One region of the Caballeronia sp. LjRoot34 genome, then DNA from elsewhere that is predicted to be linked to it. Evidence: predicted binding sites of a transcription regulator. Region 1 holds the regulator's gene; the other holds the start of a gene.
What was found. The regulator LexA, encoded in region 1, represses DNA repair genes until DNA is damaged. The targets are predictions, from matches to a motif close to ACTGTATNNNNATACAGT.
Positions count from the first base shown of each region.

Region 2: the regulator LexA is predicted to act here: its motif matches at 2,868-2,885, upstream of dinB (DNA polymerase IV).

Region 1 is NZ_CAXUSB020000001.1:1,594,210-1,604,146, reverse strand. Features, by position in the region: gene ACSQ36_RS07115 (N-acetyltransferase family protein) at 1-267, shown strand, start outside; gene ACSQ36_RS07110 (asparaginase) at 295-1,299, opposite strand; gene ACSQ36_RS07105 (CysB family HTH-type transcriptional regulator) at 1,360-2,286, opposite strand; gene ACSQ36_RS07100 (sulfate/molybdate ABC transporter ATP-binding protein) at 2,323-3,381, opposite strand; gene cysW (sulfate ABC transporter permease subunit CysW) at 3,397-4,326, opposite strand; gene cysT (sulfate ABC transporter permease subunit CysT) at 4,323-5,219, opposite strand; gene ACSQ36_RS07085 (sulfate ABC transporter substrate-binding protein) at 5,388-6,437, opposite strand; gene lexA (transcriptional repressor LexA) at 6,733-7,389, shown strand; gene ACSQ36_RS07075 (hypothetical protein) at 7,594-7,980, shown strand; gene ACSQ36_RS07070 (DUF2939 domain-containing protein) at 8,113-8,721, shown strand; gene ACSQ36_RS07065 (universal stress protein) at 8,862-9,368, opposite strand; gene nodI (nodulation factor ABC transporter ATP-binding protein NodI) at 9,770-9,937, shown strand, end outside.
Region 2 is NZ_CAXUSB020000002.1:661,583-671,519, reverse strand. Features, by position in the region: gene ACSQ36_RS22670 (LysR family transcriptional regulator) at 1-440, shown strand, start outside; gene ACSQ36_RS22665 (cupin domain-containing protein) at 813-1,295, opposite strand; gene ACSQ36_RS22660 (hypothetical protein) at 1,569-2,084, opposite strand; gene ACSQ36_RS22655 (hypothetical protein) at 2,083-2,250, shown strand; gene dinB (DNA polymerase IV) at 2,988-4,136, shown strand; gene ACSQ36_RS22645 (alpha-ketoglutarate-dependent dioxygenase AlkB) at 4,173-4,769, shown strand; gene ACSQ36_RS22640 (VC0807 family protein) at 4,997-5,629, shown strand; gene ACSQ36_RS22635 (methyl-accepting chemotaxis protein) at 5,760-7,508, opposite strand; gene ACSQ36_RS22630 (ArsR/SmtB family transcription factor) at 7,715-8,047, shown strand; gene arsC (arsenate reductase (glutaredoxin)) at 8,069-8,428, shown strand; gene ACSQ36_RS22620 (ABC transporter substrate-binding protein) at 8,924-9,937, shown strand, end outside.

The sequences.
Region 1 (9,937 bases):
ATAGTCGGGGTGGTGCACTGGATCATGCATCGGTCGTGCTGGACGACCGGTGACTATTGCTATCTGCAGGATTTATACGTAGAACCGGATATTCGCGGAGGCGGGATTGGGCGCAAACTCATCGAGCATGTCTATGCCAAGGCCGCGGAAGCACAGTGCTCGCGAGTCTGGTGGTTGACTCATGAAACCAATACCGACGCGATGCAGTTGTATGACCGCATCGCGGACCGGTCGGGGTTCGTGCAGTATCGGAAGGTGCTGGGGTGATAGAAAGCTAACGCAGCAGATCTTGCGTCAGTACGTATCGAACACACGCTGCAAGTCTGCCGCCGCTGTGCCCGCCGCCAACGCCAACATCAGCAGCACGCGCGCCTTGTACGGGTTCAAAGCGCCTGCCGTGATCGAGCCAAGTGCATCGTCGGGCGCAGCGCCGTTGCGCATCACGTGGCCCGCTCCCACCCGTGACGAACGTACAACCGCCACGCCGTGTTTGACGGCATCGGCAAGAGCCTGTTGCAGCGTCGAATGAATCGAGCCGTTGCCCGTCCCTGCAATCACGAGTCCTTTGACACCCGAGGCAACGAATGCATCGATAGCCGCTCGCGACGCCCCTGCGTAACTCGTCACGATCTCGACCGCCGGCGGTTCAGCGGGCATCTGGAACGGGCTATGCAGCGTATGCGGCCTGACCACTGAACGCTGGAATTCCACCTGCCCGTCCTGCACCCAGCCGAGCGCACCGCCTTCGGGCGAACGGAAGGCATCGACGGCATAGGTGCTTGTCTTGGTCACGTCGCGGGCGCAGTGGATCTGGTTATTGAACGCGACCAGCACGCCCTGCTTCCACGATGCCCGGTTCGCCGCCACCGTCACCGCGTTGAGAAGATTCAACGGGCCGTCGGCGGATAAGGCCGTCGCGGGCCGCATGGCCGCCGTGAGCACAACCGGTTTTTCACTTTTCACGGTCAGGTGCAACAGGTAGGCGGTTTCCTCGAGCGTATCGGTGCCGTGCGTGATGACGATACCGTCGATATCGTCCTGCGCCAGCAACGCATTCACTCGCGCGCAGAGGGTAATCCACAGCGCCGGCGTCATGTCCTTGCTGTCGATGCTCGCTACCTGCTCGGCCTGGATCTGCGCGACTTGCGAGAGCGAAGGCACGGCGCCGAGCAGTTTATCGACGCCGACTACGCCGGCCTTGTAACCCGAGGTTTTGGCGGCATCGCCGGCCTCGCCCGCGATGGTTCCGCCGGTAGCCAGCGCCACGATCCGCGGCAATGAAGTGTGTGATGAGTTCATGGCCGTAATTGTAGCGGAGCGGCGGCCGGCTGATTTCCAGGCTCTCAAACTTTCAAAGGGTTAGGCAGCTTCCCGCAATTGAGCCGCGATCTGCGCTTCGTCGAGTTGCGGTGCGAACATCTCGATCAGCCTGTACGCATATGCCCGCAGGAAAGCACCCTTCCTCAAGCCCACGCGCGTGGTGCTGGCTTCGAACAGATGTTGCGTGTCGAGCGCGACGAGTTCGGTATCGCGTTTTTCGTCGAAGGCCATCGCCGCCACGATGCCGATGCCCATGCCCAGTTCCACATACGTCTTGATGACGTCGGCATCGATAGCGGTCAGCACCACGTCCGGCAGCGCGCCCGCTTTCGCAAACGCCTGATCGACATGCGAACGGCCGGTGAAATCGTGGTCATACGTGACGATCGGATATTCGGCGATCTCGTCGAGCGTGATGTTCTCGCGGCCGACCAGCGGATGCCCCTTTGGCACGACCACCGTGTGGTGCCACGAATAGCACGGGAACGTGACGATATCCGGGTACCTATCGAGCGCTTCCGTCGAAATGCCGATGTCCGCCTCGCCGTTGATGATCATCTGCGCGATCTGCTGCGGACTGCCCTGACGCAGCGCGAGATGAACCTTCGGGAATACCTCGGTGAATTGGCGGATCACCTTGGGCAGCGCGTAACGCGCTTGCGTGTGGGTGGTCGCCACGACCAGATGGCCGTTGTCCTGATCGGCGAACTGGCGGGCGACGCGGCGGAGGTTCTCGGCATCGAGCAGCATGCGCTCGATCACCTGATGCACTTCCTTGCCCGGCTCGGTCAGGCCCGTGAGCCGCTTGCCGCGTCGAATGAAGATATCGACGCCGAGTTCGTCCTCAAGGTCCTTGATTTGCTTCGACACACCCGATTGCGACGTATAAAGCACGTTCGCGACCTCGGTCAGATTCATGTTCTGCCGGACGGCTTCACGTACGAAACGCAATTGCTGGAAGTTCATGTCAGCCTCTCTCTTCAGTATGCTTATTCAATAAGCTCAATGCGCCGGGAACACACGCAGAACACGCGGCACGGCGGTCACGCCGTCGCCGATATTCAGATTTAATCCACGCCAGGTTTCGCGATCCAGTTCCGCTTCCAGCACGTTGCCTTCAGCGCCTTCCAGATCCACGCGCACCGAACCGCCGAGCGTCACGACACGGCGGACATCGACCACGATGCCATCGCGATGACCCGACGCCGTCGGGAAGAGCGTCAGGTCGTGCGGCCGGACGTAAGCCACCGCCGGACCCGCGAAATTGGCGACGGTCGGAATCGGCTGCGCAGCGCCTTGCGCCACAAAACCGTTCGCATCCACGCTGCCCCTGAGCCGGTTTGCCGCGCCGAGAAACTCGTACACAAACGATGTCTGCGGATGATCATAGACGTCTTGCGGACTGCCGACCTGCTCCACATGCCCACGATTGAGCACCACGATCCGATCCGCGACTTCAAGCGCCTCTTCCTGGTCGTGCGTGACGAAAATAGTCGAGATATGCAGGTCGTCGTGCAGACGCCGCAGCCAGCTACGCAGCTCCTTGCGGACCTTGGCATCGAGTGCGCCGAACGGTTCGTCGAGCAGCAGCACCTTCGGTTCGACGGCAAGCGCCCGGGCCAGCGCGATCCGCTGCCGCTGCCCACCGGAAAGCTCAGACGGAAACCGTTGCGCCAGCCAGTCAAGCTGCACGAGCTTCAGCAATTCATGCACTTTCTCGCGGATCACCGCCTCGGACGGCCGTTCCTTGCGCGGTTTCACGCGCAGGCCGAACGCCACGTTCTCGAACACGGTCATGTGACGGAACAGCGCGTAATGCTGGAACACGAAACCGACCTGCCGTTCCCGCGCACCCACGGCCGCCACGTCCTCGCCGTTCAGCACGACCGAACCGGCGTCCGCGTATTCCAGCCCCGCGATCACGCGCAGCAGCGTGGTCTTGCCACAGCCCGACGGTCCGAGCAGCGCGACGAGTTCGCCCGACGGGAAGTCGAGCGAGACGTTGTCCAGCGCGACGAAATCGCCGAAGCGTTTCTGCAAATTGCGAACAATGATGCTCATGGTGATTTTCGCCTTCTAGTTCTGGAGTGACGCGACCGGCAACTCAGCGGGTTGCGCCTGCACTGCTTCAATCGATTGCGACATGCGGCGCTCGGCAAGCAGCTTCAGGCCGAGCGTGACGAGCGCGAGCAGCGCAAGCAGCGACGCCACGGCGAACGCCGCCGAAAAGTTGTATTCGTTGTAGAGAATTTCTACATGCAGCGGCATGGTGTCGGTTTGTCCGCGAATATGGCCCGATACCACCGATACCGCGCCGAACTCGCCCATCGCACGTGCATTGCAGAGAATCACGCCATACAGCAAACCCCATTTCACGTTCGGCAGCGTCACGCGGCGGAAGATCTGCCAGCCCGACGCGCCGAGTACATGCGCGGCTTCTTCTTCGTCGTTGCCTTGCGCCTGCATCAGCGGGATCAGCTCGCGTGCGACAAAGGGGAACGTGACGAAGATAGTGGCGAGCACAATGCCGGGCACCGCGAAGATGATCTGCACGTCGTGGTCGATGAGCCAGGGACCGAACCAGCCTTGCGCGCCGAACATCAGCACGTAGATCAGGCCCGAGACGACCGGTGACACCGAAAACGGCAAGTCGATCAGCGTCGTGAGGAAGGCTTTGCCGCGGAATTCGAACTTCGCGATAGACCAGGACGCCGTCAACCCGAACACCACGTTCAGCGGCACCGCAATCGCGGCGACGATCAGCGTGAGCTTGATCGCGGACCACGCGTCGGGGTCCTTCAGCGAATCGAAGTAATAGTCCACGCCCTTCGCGAACGCTTGTGCAAACACGGCGGCGAGCGGCACCACAAGAAACAGCGCCAGGAAAATCAGCGCGATGGCCGTCAGGATCCAGCGCACGACACGGGGTTCGGTAACCGGATCAAGCTTGTGCTCAGTCACACGGGCCGTGGTCACATCCACAGTTTTCTGTTTGACGGCGCTCATGCTTTCGCCCCGTCGATATGCAATGCACCGGCCGAAGCAGGCGCAGGACCTGCGCCACCGCGGCTCGTGCGCCGTTGCAGGAACCATTGCAGCGTGTTGATCAGCAGCAGCATCAGGAACGATACACACAGCATCACCACGGCGATCGCGGTCGCCCCGGCGTAGTCGTATTGTTCGAGCTTCGTGATGATCAGCAGCGACGTGATTTCGGACTTCATCGGCACATTACCTGCGATGAAAATCACCGACCCGTATTCGCCCAAGGCACGCGCAAACGCGAGCGCGAAGCCAGTCAGGATCGCGGGAAACAGCGACGGCAGCACCACGCGGCGAAACGTCAGCCAGCGCGTGGCGCCAAGGCACGCGGCCGCTTCTTCCTGCTCGCGTTCGAAATCTTCCAGCACGGGTTGTACGGTGCGCACGACGAACGGCAAGCCGATAAACGTCAGCGCCACGAGCACGCCCAACGGCGTAAACGCCACCTTGATCCCGAGGGGTGCGAGAAACTGGCCGATCCAGCCATTCGGCGCATAGACCGCGGCGAGCGCAATGCCGGCCACGGAAGTCGGCAATGCAAACGGCAGATCGACGACAGCATCCACCACGCGCTTGAACGGGAACGTGTAGCGCACGAGCACCCACGCCACGAGGAAACCGAACACGGCGTTGATCAGCGCGCCACCGAGGGCAGCGGTAAACGTCAGCCGATACGACGCCAGCACGCGCGGCGACGTGACGGCGCGCACGAACGTCGCCCAGTCGAGCGTGGCCGTCTTGGCGAAGGTCGCGGCAAGCGGAATCAGCACCACGAGGCTCAAATACGCCACCGTGATGCCGAGCGTTAGGCCGAAGCCCGGCAGTGCGCTGGGCTTGCGGAAAGTGAAAGTCGTCATGCGTGAATCATCCAGTTCCGCCGCGCCGCGGGGACGGCGCTTCGGGGTCGAGCTTCGGGTTGGTTTCATGGCCGTCTATGCGGCCATCGTGTTATTTCAGGCTTCTTTTACGACTACAGCACCGCGAGCGCATAAGCGCCGGCAGTGCTGCCCTTCATGCCGCCGTGCTTACTGCGGCTGATAGATCGAATCGAACACGCCGCCATCGGCGAAATGCGTCTTTTGTGCGTTGGTCCAGCCACCGAACGAGTCGTCGATGGTGTAGAGCTTGATCTTCGGGAACTGCTTCGTCAGCGCAGCGGGAACAGCGGTGGAGCGCGGCCGATAGAAGTTGCGTGCCGCGATTTCCTGGCCTTCCTCGCTATACAAATATTTGAGGTACGCCTCGGCCAGCTTGCGGTCGCCATGACGATCCACGACCTTGTCGACGACGGCCACCGGCGGCTCAGCCAGGATGCTCACCGACGGCACGACGATCTCGAATTTGTCCGAGCCAAATTCCTTCAGCGACAGGAACGCCTCGTTTTCCCACGCGATCAGCACGTCACCCTGCCCGCGCTGCACGAAGCTGGTGGTCGCGCCCCGCGCGCCCGAATCCAGCACGCCGGCGTTCTTATAGAGCTTGGTTACGAAGTCCTTGGCAGTCGTTGCGTTGCCGCCTGGCAGATGTTCTGCATAAGCCCACGCCGCGAGGTAATTCCAGCGCGCGCCGCCAGACGTCTTCGGATTCGGCGTCACGATAGAGACGTCCGGCTTGAGCAGATCCGGCCAGTCCTTGATCTGCTTCGGGTTGCCTTTGCGCACGAGGAACACGATCGTCGATGTATACGGCGACGCGTTGTCCGGCAAGCGCTTCTGCCAGTCCTGGCTAACCAGCCCCTTGGCTGCGAGCGCATCAATGTCATAGGCCAGCGCCAGCGTCACCACATCTGCCTGCAAACCGTCGAGAACCGAGCGAGCCTGACCGCCGGAGCCGCCGTGCGATTGCTTGAATGTGACGGTCTCTCCGGTTTCAGCCTTCCATTTCTTGCCGAAAGCCTGATTGAACTCCTGGTACAACTCACGCGTCGGGTCATACGACACGTTCAGGAACGACGTGTCGGCGTGCGCTTGCGCGATCATGCCCGCGGTCATCCCGGTCACCGACGCTGCCCCGATCACCGCCGTGGCAAACAGCTTCCTTGCACGTGCGCCCCACCTCGAATTCTGACTCCGCATTACCCCGTTCCCCGTCTTATGTGGTTTGAGCAGCCGAGTCTATCGACGAGCTTTCATTATTAAAAATAATTGTTATTCATTCTTTTAGATCAAAAAGTGCTAATGACGGCTGGAAGCGGCGTTGCGGCCATCAAACAGCCGTTGGAGCACCCTGTTTATAGGCTCTGTGTGGTTCTGACGACGTCGAACTTAAAGTAAAGCTTGAAAAGCGCCGAATACTGTATAAAACTACAGGCATCTGTTCATCCATACAGTGGACGACCAGCCATACAAGGGGCAAAAGCACGTGACCAAAATGAGCAAACTGACTGCGCGGCAGCAAGAGGTTTTCGAACTGATCCAGCGCGCGATCGAACGTACGGGGTTTCCGCCCACGCGCGCCGAGATCGCAGCCGAACTTGGTTTTAGCTCCGCTAATTCCGCCGAAGAGCATCTTCGGGCGCTGGCGCGTAAAGGGGTGATCGAACTGGCGGCGGGTTCATCGCGCGGCATTCGTTTGCTGACCAATGGCGGCCTCGACGAAGGGCCTCATCAGTTCACGTTGCCCCATGCCAGCATCATGCAATTGTCCTTGCCGCTGGTCGGGCGCGTGGCGGCCGGCAGTCCGATCCTCGCGCAGGAACACATCTCCAAGCATTACGCCTGCGACCCGGCGCTGTTCTCCAGCAAACCGGACTATCTGTTGAAGGTGCGCGGTCTTTCCATGCGCGACGCAGGGATCTTCGACGGTGATCTGCTCGCTGTGCAGAAGAAAAACGAGGCAAAGGACGGGCAGATCGTCGTGGCGCGACTTGGCGACGACGTCACGGTCAAACGGTGGAAACGTCGTCCAGATGGCGTTGAACTGATCGCTGAAAACCCTGATTACGAGAACATCTTCGTCGCGTCAGGCAGCGACGACTTTGCGCTGGAAGGTATTGCGGTCGGGTTGATTCGTTCCGGCGAGCTTTGATTTCTGCAAGGTTTTCAGCTTCTGCTTTGATGTCTGTTTGTTGATTTCTGATTTGCAGGGCGGCGGCGGGGTGTTCCGAGTATTCCGGGTGTTCCCGCCCCTAGCCGCACTGCGCTTGAATTCCGGCCCTATAAAGCGTGACGGACATCGCATTGGTGATGAACCGGTGCGCGTCCTATTGTCATCGGTCATCGGAGAAACATCATGGAACGATTCGCCCGGTTGTTTTCTGCTTCTTTTTTATCTGCATCGTTCGCGCCGACAGCACGTGCACCCCTGTCGTTTCGGCAATTCCGCGAGTTCGGCCGTTTGCGGCATCTGCGCTCGCTGATCTCCTGCAAGACCCCAAAGCCAGCAGACACCCCCGATCTCTTCGACGAACTGCCCGTCCTGCCCTCGCGGCAGCCGGCGTTCGCCCGGGTATCGCTGAGTGCATCGGTGCATACGCAGGCCGAGCAACGGGCGCCGGTGCGGGTGTATCGCGGTGAATCGCGGGTCATCATGGTCGGCAATATTGAAGCGGTGTCGCGCATGATCGACCGTTGTATCGACGAGGAGCGGGCCGGCGTTGAAGGCGGATTGCTCGCCTGATTTTTCGAAGCGATAAGATTCGCGGGGATAATTCTGGCGCCGGTGTGGTCCATCCAGGGGTTGAGGCTTCTTTGGCCTCTGCACTTGCATTCGAGCCGCATTCACCTCATCAGCCCAAAGGCGCCTTAGCGTATGTCCCTGTCCCGTACCAGCAAGTCCGTTGTTATTACGTTGTTGGTTGTTGTCGTCGTGGCAGTGCTCGGTGTGATCTATGCGTCGCCGTACATCGCGCTCGACCGGTTGAAACGCGCCGCCGACGCCCGTGACGCTCAAACTGTGAATCAGTACGTCGACTTTCCGCTGCTGCGTGAAAGCCTGAAGGACCAGGTCGGTCAGTTGTTGACCCGAAAAATCGACATACAGAAGAGCGGCAATCCGTTAGCGATGATCGGCGCCATGATTGGCGCGGCGCTAATCGGCCCGCTGGTCGATTCGTATGCAACGCCCGACGGCGTGGCGGCTATTCTCAATGGCATACCGCCACAGGGCGATCCGGGCGAGAAACCGCCAGTTCCGTCCGAGGCGAGCGGCGCTGTTGTCGCTACCCCGGGAGCCGCGCCCGTCGTAGCTTCACCGTCCGCACCGAAACCGCCGCCGCAAACCACGGCGGGGTATCGAAGTTTCGATACTTTCGCGGTGAATTACCAGCATGGAACCGGCGACGCACGCTATTCGGCCATTCTCCGGCGCTACGGGTTGTTCTCGTGGAAGCTGGTCGCAGTGGAGTTGAACGACGGCTAGGCTATCAGTGTTCCCGCAGCAATGGGACTGTCCGCCTAGTTGCTACTTGCTAGCTGGCCTTGCTGCTTGTGCTTGGCGACTTGCTGGCTGAAAGCGGCACCAGCTTAGCCGCTTTCAACCTCAGTAAACCCGTCGCAGCATCAAACACTGGCCTCGGCTTTCGCGGGCATCGCCGCATGCGCGGCGTCTTCCTGTTCCGCCGATGTACCCGTCGGCGACACCGCCACCAAAATGCTGCAAGACACCCGATCCATCAGCGGCGTGTTACCCGCGCCCATCCACCAGCGCGCAAGACCCGTGCGGCACCGATGTCCCACCACCACCAGATCCACCTGCAGGCTCTGCGCGAGTCCGGCAATTTCATCGATAGGATGGCCGAACGCGAAGTGGCCCTGCGCCGGCACGCCCCGCTCGGTCAGCCAATCCACGCCTTCGCGCAAGATGTCCCGGGCAGCGTCTTCGAAACGGCCGCATGCCATATCGGTGAGGAGGCCGGCACTTTGGGCGATGCTGGAGCGCATATCGACAACGGCGAGCACATGCGTTTCGGCTTTCAGGTCGAGCGCGAGGTTCGCGCCGTCACGTAATGCCTTACGCCCTTCGCGAGAGCCGTCGTAACACAACAGGATTTTTCGATAGCTCGCCATGGTGGTTCTCCGCGCTGCACAACGGCAGCAAAGGGCATCAAAAAAACGGTCGTCAAGTGTTGCAGATTCTGCCCCGTGGGCCGGGCGGGCGACAAAACCCGGGCCGCGTTGCCTTCATCATGGTGCGTCGCTAAAACGGTGGCAACGATGGAAAACGCTAATGCGGCCCGGTTGCTCGCGAAACGCCAAGCGGACACCGTGCCAGGAACGTCAATCCCTTGATGGGCGGACTTTCTAGCGCTTAATCAAGGCGTCGCGAAAGCGTCCGGCGACCGCAAATCAGCTCGCGTGCGCGCCCGCAGTGCAGGTCGCGAGGGTGGGACGCGCCTCGTTGGTGCAATCGATTAAACTAGTTAGCTTGTCTTGAGACCGAACTTCCGACCCAACACCCGAGTTTGCGCATGTCAGATGCAGCAGTGTTACCCAGCGACGCAATCCGCACGACCGCCGCACAGCCAAATCCGGCGATCGAATTTATCGACGTCGAAAAACACTACGGTGACAAGACGGTCGTGAACGGCCTGTCGTTCCACGTCCAGCCCGGCGAGTGTTTCGGCCTGCTTGGACCC
Region 2 (9,937 bases), on a different contig from region 1:
CGGCCGATAGCGGGTTATCGTGTGTGCCGTTGCTCAGCGAGGCGTTGGCGCTGGCCGTGCCACAGCACGCAAAATGGAAGCGTCTTCCGTCTGATCTGAATGATCTCAACGAACTTGGCTTGATCGCGCTCGCGCGCAGCCGTGGCCCCGGGCTGGCAGCACAAATAGATCATTGGTGTAGTGAGCACGATTTCGTGCCCCGGGTGATTCAGCAGACTGACGATATTCAGTCAGTTCTTGCCGCTGTCGCCGCTGGCGTCGGCGCTGCATTTTTGCCGTCCAGGGCGAAGTATCTTTTGCGGGATGCCAGGGTGTTGGCCTTGCGCGATGCGGCCGCCCGTTGGCAAGTCGGGCTGGCGTGGCAGGCGAGCCGCGATAACGCGATCGTTACGCGTTTCATCGAATTCGTGCGCGCGGCGAAGATACCGGCGGCTTCGTGAAGCATCGGTTGATTGAGGTGGATGCCGGAGCGTTAAGTGCCTCTCAAGGCGACGTATGAACCGCGTTACTTTCCTGCGGAGCGTGCGTTGATCTCTAAGGCTTCGGACCGCCACGCGGCACCGCAAGCGATTACGGTATTGTCGGGAAACGGAGTTCGTTGGACCAGCACGGAATTCGAAGGACCACCGCGTGCCGCAGTCGGCTCCAGGCAACTTGCCGATGAGGCTTAGTTCAGAGAGAGCGAGAGGGGCTTAACGACCCCAAGTGGAATTCCGATATGTCGAAGCATCAATGGCTCTTCGCAAATCGAAGCGGGTGTTCGTCGGGCGAAGTTTGCGCGCTGTCATCGGCCATTGCGGTCATCCACTTACTCAGTCCGGCATCCCGTTATGCTCCCCAAGCGGTCTAGCGGGCCAGTCCACCCAGCGGTCAGGGCGGGTAAGTTCGTGCGCTTCGTTGAGCGGGTAACGAATACGGTTGTCGTCGCGCGGACGTTCGCCGATCACCATCAGCCTGACTTCGTCCTTCGTATTGTTAATGAAGGTATGGCAGATTCCGGTGCCTGCCGGAAACGCGACGCAATCGCCTTCAGCAATGGGATGCAGCACGCCGTCGATCCAGACATCGGGCCTGCCCTCGAGCACGTACACAAACTCTTGCTCGGTACTTTCGGCGTGCGGATATGACGTCCGCCGGCCGGGCAGAAGCCTCACATGATGAATGCCAATACGTGTGATGCCGAGTGCTGCGGAAAGCGGCGCGTCTAGCGCCATTGGCTCGGTATCGCCGCGATACGAATGCACATTCGATTCTTCTAGTTCAGTCCAGTGTTTGATGAAATCCGGTCGGCTCATCGGCTATTCTCCTTTAGGGCGAATACCGATAATAACGGTTTAGGAGCGGACGTCAGCCGTGACTCGTGGTCAATCTCCGCGCATGGCCACTTCGGCGGAACAAGCAACGTTCAAAACCGCGAATTGAACGGCTGCTTCCTGGGCCGGAATCCGACCATGCGTTCGCAAGCAAGGCAGTCCAGGGCAGCTCGGCGGCTCGGCGTCGCAGCATTAGCAGCTGTCCCGCGCCGGATCTCGATACCGAAACATTGAAAAATCTGCTCAAGAAACCATTCAGCCTGCCGTTATTGAGAAGATAGGGCGGTAATGGGGCACTTCCTGGCGATTGGCTGCGAGCCCCAAACCGAAATCTACCGTTTCGAGCCAACCGAGACCTTCCATGCAGATCCTGTCAGCAACCGCTGCTACGGCAACCGAGACCGCCTTGGGTGCCAGCGGGTCGTCCGTTTCGAAGGCCGGCAGCACCGGCGCGTCGTCCGCGACGAGTGGAGCGTCCACCGGCCCGCCCGCCTCGACTGGAGGGGCGACCGGCGGTACGTCGTCGAGCGGAGCGACGGGCGGAGCTTCGTCCGGCTCGACACCCTCCACCTCCACTTCGGGTTCGCGCCCCGCAGGCGGTGGTGGTGGCGGTGGCGGTGGTGCATCAGCCTCTTCCAGCAGTTCCTCGACGACCGAACTCGACGAGATGAATGCACTGGTCGCGTCCCTCGAAGGCCAGCTCGCGCAGGTATCGTCTAGCACCGGCAGCGCGGCGGGTGGCGCTAACAGTAGCCAGATCAACGAGATCATGGCCCAGTTGCAAAGTGCGCAGAGCGCGTTGAGCGCGGCGGCGCAGAGTTCGAATACCAGCGAGGTCAGCCAGATCGCGACTCAGTTGCAGAGCGCGCAAGGTGCCCTAGCCCAGTTGATGTTGGCCAGCGGTCAGACAACGGGCCTGCTTTCGACCAGCGCATAAGCGGCACGTTCTCGTCTCTGACGGGATTTCCTGGAAAGCATGGAGGCATCTCCTGTCAGCAAAACCACGGACGGGGAGCTGGTTGAGCGTCGCGATCATCGTCAGCGACGTCAGACGTACAGACTGAATACGTCCGGCAGTGACGAGTGGAAAATGCTCATCGCCTGAGCTTAAACGGACTGTCATTACAAAGTCCCCAAGGCGGCTCGCGACGGCCACCTCTATCGAGTCTTTCCGCACGTACGCCACAGATGCGCCCGTCACGAATCTGTCCGTCAGCAGGCACTGAAGTCGCACATCGAGCGACGACTTTTATAGTCCATTCGCCCCCCGTTTTTCGAGACCAGGCGCCACGGTGAACCCGTGGATCGTCACCTATGTGTCGAAGGGCCGGTTGTGGCCGCACGCAGCCTTCCACAACCAGCGCAACGCGGGCTGCTCTCACACTCCAGCAAATCCAGCAAATTCGCGTCACACATTCAGCAAGTCCAATTCATTCGGTCCCGCGTCATCTGGCGCGTGACTGAATTTGTTGGCAAGCCTTTGATTTTTAATGCCCCCGTCCCAACTAATTCCTCTTCCCCACGGTATTGCGCCCAGCACTTTTGATGTAAAATACTGTACATCCATACAGTTATTCAGGTCATGTCCGTTCCCAATGGCAATATCGGCACATCCGGTTCTTACGCATCAATCGCGTTGAGCCTCTCGCGTGCTGGAGCGCAGCGGTGACAGCCATGCGGCACATCGCGCACCTCGACATGGACGCCTTTTATGCGTCCGTTGAACTGCTGCGGTATCCCGAATTGCGCGGCCAGCCGGTGGTGATCGGCGGCGGCAGGAACGCCACGCCCGAAACACTGGCTGATGGCACCCGGAGCTTTAAACGGCTGCGTGATTACGCGGGCCGTGGCGTTGTCACCACCTCGACCTATGAAGCACGCGCGCTCGGTGTGTTTTCCGCCATGGGCATGATGAAAGCCGCGCAGCTCGCGCCCGACGCCATCCTGCTGCCCACCGACTTCGATTCATACCGGCATTACTCGCGCCTCTTCAAGGAGGCGGTCGCCGCGTTCACCACGCAGATCGAGAACCGCGGTATCGATGAAATCTACATCGACCTGACTGACCTGCCGGGCGACCCCGCCGAGACCGCCGCACGCATCAAGCAGGCCGTGCGCGATGCAACCGCCCTGTCGTGTTCGATCAGCGTCGCGCCGAACAAGCTGCTGGCGAAGATCGGCTCGGAACTGGATAAACCCGACGGCCTGACCATCCTCACCCCCGCCGACATCCCCTTGCGAATCTGGCCGCTGCCCGTACGCAAGGTGAACGGCATCGGGCCGAAGGCGAATGAAAAACTGGCGGCTATCGGCATTGAGACCGTCGGTGATCTCGCGCGCGCGGACCCCGAGATACTGCAGGCCCGCTTTGGCCGGACTTACTCGGCATGGCTTCTGGAAGTGGCGCAGGGGTTCGACGAGCGGCCCGTTGTGGTCAGCTCCGAGCCGAAATCGATGAGCCGCGAAACCACCTTCGAGCGCGACCTGCATGCGCGCCACGATCGCGCGGAACTCTCGGCGGCGTTTACCGACCTGTGTACGCGCGTGGGCGACGACCTGCGGCGCAAGGGATACGAGGGCCGCACGGTCGGCATCAAGCTGCGTTACAACGACTTCAGCACGGTCACGCGTGACCTGACGGTGCCGTTTCCAACGGCCGATGCAACGGAGATCCGTCGAGCCGCAACGGAGTGCCTGAAACGCGTACCGCTGGACCGGCGGCTGCGTTTGCTCGGGGTACGGGTAACGGCGTTGCTGCCGGTGGGATCGTATGTTGCTGAGCCGCAAGCGGTTCAGGGTGAATTGCCGTTCGCGGCGGATTAATTAGCAAAATCCAGGAAAGCCAGGAAAGGAATCGTCGTGTTTCAAAGCGATCTGTTCAATGCCGTGCCGCTCGACCTTGTAGAAGACGCCGAAAGCGGGATTCGTTACCTGCCCGACGTGGTCCCGCAAGCCACTGCGCACGCGTGGTTTGAGCAGACGCTTGGTCAAGTGACTTGGGGCAATCAGCGCCGCCTGATGTACGAACGCGAGGTCGATGTGCCACGCCTGATGGCGCATTTCTCGCTGGACGCAGCGGATTTGCCGGCGCCTCTGATGGAGGCTGCGGTACAAGTGCGCGCGATTGCCGGCGCGCAATTCAACAGCGTCGGCTTGAATCTGTATCGCGATGGCAACGACAGCGTTGCGCCCCATAACGACAAGACGCAAGGGTTAGTGCAGAAAGAGCCAATAGCAATCCTTTCGCTGGGCGCGACCCGTCGCATGACCATCCGCGCGAAGTCGGGCAAGGGCCGCACGCTCAATGTGGACCTGCATGCGGGCAGTGTGATCGTGATGAGTTATGCATCGCAATTTACGCACAACCACGGCATACCGAAGATGAGCGGTGTTGACGGGCCACGCATCAGCCTCGCGTTTCGATGCTTTGATGCTGCAAAGCTCAAGCAGCGCTAGGACCTCAGCAGTACTCCTTGTTTTAACCTCTAAGAGGGGGCGCCGAGGATTTGCAGGCGTTCTTATCGTTTCATCGATAACCGCCGTCGTGTTTGCGGCTCGTGTCATCCGAACCATGAAACGTGTGAGACACCTGAAACGCACCGTGGTATTTTTGTTTGTCCCGCGCCGGCAACTCGGTACTCGGCAATTCGGCAGCTCTGAACTTCGGCACTCAGGCGATTCGTATGAACAACCGGCCCCGCTATTTAACCGCGATCTGCATCAACGTGCTGTTCCCGTGGCTCGCCTATCACCTTGCGTATCCGCAGTGGGGCCACCTTGGAGCACTGGCCGCCTCCACGCTGCCGCTGATAGCCTGGATGACCTGGGACCTTTTACGCTTCCGCCACTTTGATGCACTAAGCGCAATCGTACTGGCCGGCACGTTATTCTCAATGGCGGTTTCATATTTTATCGACAACCCGCGTACGCGCCTTTTTGAAGCGCCCGTCATCTCCGGTTTGATCGGCATCGTGTTTTTGATTTCACTCGCTTTTCCACGGCCGCTCGTGTTTTATCTCGGGCGGTCCACCGTCGCCCGCGAGCAGGACGGAGGAACTGCTCAGTTCGAGCAGTGGTGGCGCGACAATCCGGGCCTTGTAGCGGTCATTCGAAAGATGACACTTGTGTGGGGACTGGGTCTGACGATCGAGAATGCCGTGCGGCTGTTGCTTAATATCGAATGGGAAGACGCAGCGTGGATTGCCAGCGTTTCTACCTTTCTGCAGTACGCGACATACGGAGGATTGACGTTGTGGACCTTCCTGGAGAGAAGGCGCATCAAGCGAATGAACGCGGCACCCTTGCCCGCGAAGTGAGACTGGCAATATGTTCGCCAGGCGTTCGAGTATGTGACGAATGTAGTCGCAACTTCACGGAAGACAATGCAGCAGAGAGGCGCTGACTTTCACCGCCTCCCTTTGACCGCTAGCCAAGACACACCGCTAGTTAAAACGCCTCCCAATCGGCAGCGCCGGCCAATGCAACGGGCCTCGACTTCTCCTTGATCAGCGCCGGTGTCTTGAGACGTGTAGCCGCTGCAATAGCCGGCCTCGGGTTCGAACTCACAGCAACAGCGCGTTTCTTGGGTACCGCCAACGCGCGATGCGCCGCGCCACGCGCCGGTTTCGCGCTGAGCACGGTCTTGCCGATATCCAGACCGCTGTCGTTCAACTGGAACACCGATACGGCCGCTTTCAACGCGCCCGCCTGATCCTCCAGCGATTGCGCCGCGGCCGCGGCTTCCTCCACCAGAGCTGCATTTTGCTGGGTCACTTCATCCATTTGCGTGACCGCGCGCGCCACTTGTTCAATGCCGCTGCTCTGCTCTTCGGACGCCGCCGCGATCTCGCCCATGATGTCCGTCACACGCTGCACCGCGCCGATGATTTCCGACATCGTGCGGCCGGCATCGCCCACCAGCGTCGTGCCCGTCTGGACGCGCGAGACCGACGTGTTGATCAGCTCCTTGATCTCCTTCGCTGCCGCCGATGACCGTTGCGCAAGGCTGCGAACTTCTGCCGCCACGACCGCGAAACCCCGTCCCTGTTCACCGGCACGCGCCGCTTCCACGGCTGCGTTCAGCGCGAGAATGTTGGTCTGGAACGCAATGCCTTCGATGATCGTGATGATGTCGGCGATCTTCGTCGAACTCTGGTTGATGTCGCCCATGGTGACAACCACTTGCGCCACAACCGTGCTGCCCTTGTTCGCAATGTCCGACGCGTTGGCGGCCAACGAGCTCGCCTGACGCGCGTTTTCCGCATTCTGCTTCACGGTGCCGGTCAACTCGTCCATGCTCGATGCCGTTTCCTGCAACGCCGACGCCTGCTCTTCCGTACGCGATGACAGATCGATATTGCCCGCCGCAATCTGCTTGGTCGCCGATGCAATGGATTCACTGCCCGAGCGCACCGTACGTACCGTGTTGACGAGGCTGGCCTGCATCTTCGCGAGACCTGATAACAGTTGCCCCATCTCGTCGCGCGAAGTGACGATCAACTCGCGGCGCAGGTCCCCTGCGGCGATTGCATCGAATTGCGCAAGCGCTTCGTCGAGCGGACGCCCGATCGAACGACGCAGCGACACCCACGAGAAAATAGCCGCCGCAAGGCCGGCCAGAATGGAAGCGATGCTGACAAGACGGAAGTCGCCGAATGCTTCCTGCGAGTTGTCGTAGTCGGTCCTGGCAGAGTCGAATTGATACTTGCGAAGCGCTTCACCAAACGCGGCCAACTGGTTGAACGCAACCTGCATGGCTTCCGCGGAAGCGACAATCTTGTCTGCGTCGTTCGCCCTGATATTGGCGTAACCGTCGTCCACCAGCTTCTGGAGTTCAAGGCGCTTGGCTTCGAAGTCCTCGGCCAGTTTGTGTTCGCCCGGACCCTGCGGCAATGCGGCGTAGGTCGCCCACTCCTTGTCGGCCCGCGTGCGCATCAACGCCCCACGTCCAATGGCCGTTTCCGCGCCGGGCTTGCCAACGAGCAAGGCCGCACGATCGAAGCTGAGCCGCTCGCGGGCGGTAAACATTTCCGCGTTGCCGGCCGCGACAGCGCTAGGCATCTGGTTCATGAAGAGGCCACGAGTCGTGTCGTTACCGCGGCTCATTCCCCAAAGCCCCAGTCCTCCGATCACGATCAGCAACAGACCCAGAAGCGCCATGGCAATGCCCAGGCGGCCTTTAATCGTCGAAAACATGTTTGTCTCACTTTTTTTATATCTCACATCGATACCAAGCGGTCGCGTGCGTTGATGCCTGCGAACGCCACCGAGGCCGACTGTGTCATCCGGCCCATACCCTTTAACGGCAAACACCGGCGTCACTTGAGCGAATGCGTAAGCTGAATCGGCTTACATTTCAATAAATATTGAAATGAGGAAATGTTTCTTGTACGCTTTACCTCATGAAATCAGAAACCGTAGTCCGTGCCTTGGGCGCGCTCGCGCACGAGTCTCGGCTGGCAATCTTTCGGGCGCTGGTAGTAGCGGGACCCGAGGGTCTGGCGGCCGGTGAGATTGCTCAGCAACTCGGTGTCTCACCATCGGGTCTGTCGTTTCATCTGAAAGACCTCTCACACGCCGGGCTGGTCGATGCGCGTCAGGATGGGCGCTTCATTTTCTACTCAGCGAACTTCGACACCACGAGCGGACTCATCGGCTTCCTTACCAAAAACTGCTGCGAAGGCGGCGCGTGTTCGGCGAGCACGGTGTCGATAAAACAGCAAGCCACTCTTTAACGATTCATGGAGACTCATGGCATGGCCATTACGATTTACCATAATCCCGCTTGCGGTACGTCGCGCACTACCCTGGCGCTGATCCGCAATGCGGGCGTTGAACCGGAAGTGATCGAGTACCTCAAGACGCCGCCCAGTCGCGGCACGCTATCCAGGATGATCGAAGATGCAGGACTAAGCGTCCGGCAAGCGATCAGGGAGAAAGAGAAGCTGTTCGCGGAACTTGGTCTCGCCGATGCAACGCTGACGGACAAACAGTTGCTTGACGCCATGCTGGCGCACCCCGTCCTCATCAATCGCCCGTTCGTGGTCACGCAAGCAGGCACGCGTTTATGCCGGCCGGCCGAACTGCTTTTGGAGATTCTGCCGGAAGCTCGATAAAGGCTGTTCAGCGGGGAAGGCGCATTTTTTGGCAGGAGGAAGCGGATATATTGATATAATCAGGAATCCGTATTATTTGACATTGCCGAACCGATTGCGAGTGGATACCTATGCCGAGCATCGGGAACCTGTCGCCGGTCATGGTGCAAGGATCGTTTTCTGCCAGCCTCGGATGAACCCGTCCGCGTGGTGGATGTCACGGAGCGAGGCCAGGTTCACTACCTGGCCTGATCGCTACGACGAGCGCAAGAAAGCATGGATGGGTGGGGTTACATCGCTGGCAGCGGTTGTTATGCGCAATGATTCCAGGCGGCAGGTTCAAGCTTCATCGCAACATCCGTCTCGTAAGTCTTGACTTAATTCCTCCCAAGCGGCTATTTTCGATCCTGACGGATTGCTCGCACGAGCCGCCCTTCGAGATATCGAGAATACACAACGATACGCAGCAATACACAGTGGCCTTTGCGCCGCCCATAAAAACCGATGGAGACAGGAATGAACAACACACTCGCCCGACGCTCTGCGTGCGGCCTCATTACCGCAGCCATCCTGAGCGTCACCGCGAGCGCGGCGCATGCAGCAGCCGACTCAGTCAAGCTCGGCTTCATTACAGACCTTTCAGGGCTCTACTCCGACTCCGATGGCCAGGGAGGTCTCGAAGCCATCCGCATGGCGATCGATGACTTCGGCGGCAAGGTGAACGGCAAGCCCATCGAACTGCTCTATGGCGATCACCAGAACAAGGCGGACATTGCGGCATCGAAAGCGCGCGAGTGGATCGACCGCGACGGCGTCAGCGGGATCATCGGCGGCACGAATTCGGCCACCGCACTCGCGACCAACCAGATTGCCGCTGAAAAGAAGATTCCGTACATCAACGTGGGCGCGGGTGTCGATGCCCTGACCAACGAGCAATGCACGCCCTACACGGTCCACTACGCCTACGATACCGTCGCGCTCGCCAACGGCACCGGCCAGGCTGTGACGAAGCAAGGCGGCAAGACCTGGTACTTCCTGACCGCCGACTATGCGTTTGGCAAGGCGCTGGAAAAGAACACGTCGGAGGTCGTGAAGGCGAATGGCGGGCAGGTGCTGGGCGCTGTGCGGCATCCGTTATCGGCGTCGGATTTCTCGTCGTTCCTGTTGCAGGCGCAAGCGTCGAAGGCACAGGTCCTGGGCCTTGCAAACGCGGGCGGCGACACCATCAACTCGATCAAGGCCGCAAAGGAATTCGGCCTGACCAAGTCGATGAAAATTGCCGCCCTGCTGATCTTTCTCACCGACATCCATAGCCTAGGGCTTGAGACCGCCCAAGGTCTTCTAGCGACCGATAGCTGGTACTGGAACAAGGATGCCGAGACCCGCAAATGGGCGCAGCGCTACTTCGCCAAGATGAAGAAGATGCCGACCAGCCTCCAGGCCGCGGACTATTCGGCCGCGACCACCTACCTGAAGGCGGTGCAGGCGGCGGGGTCAACCGACAGCACGAAGGTGATGGAGCAACTGCAC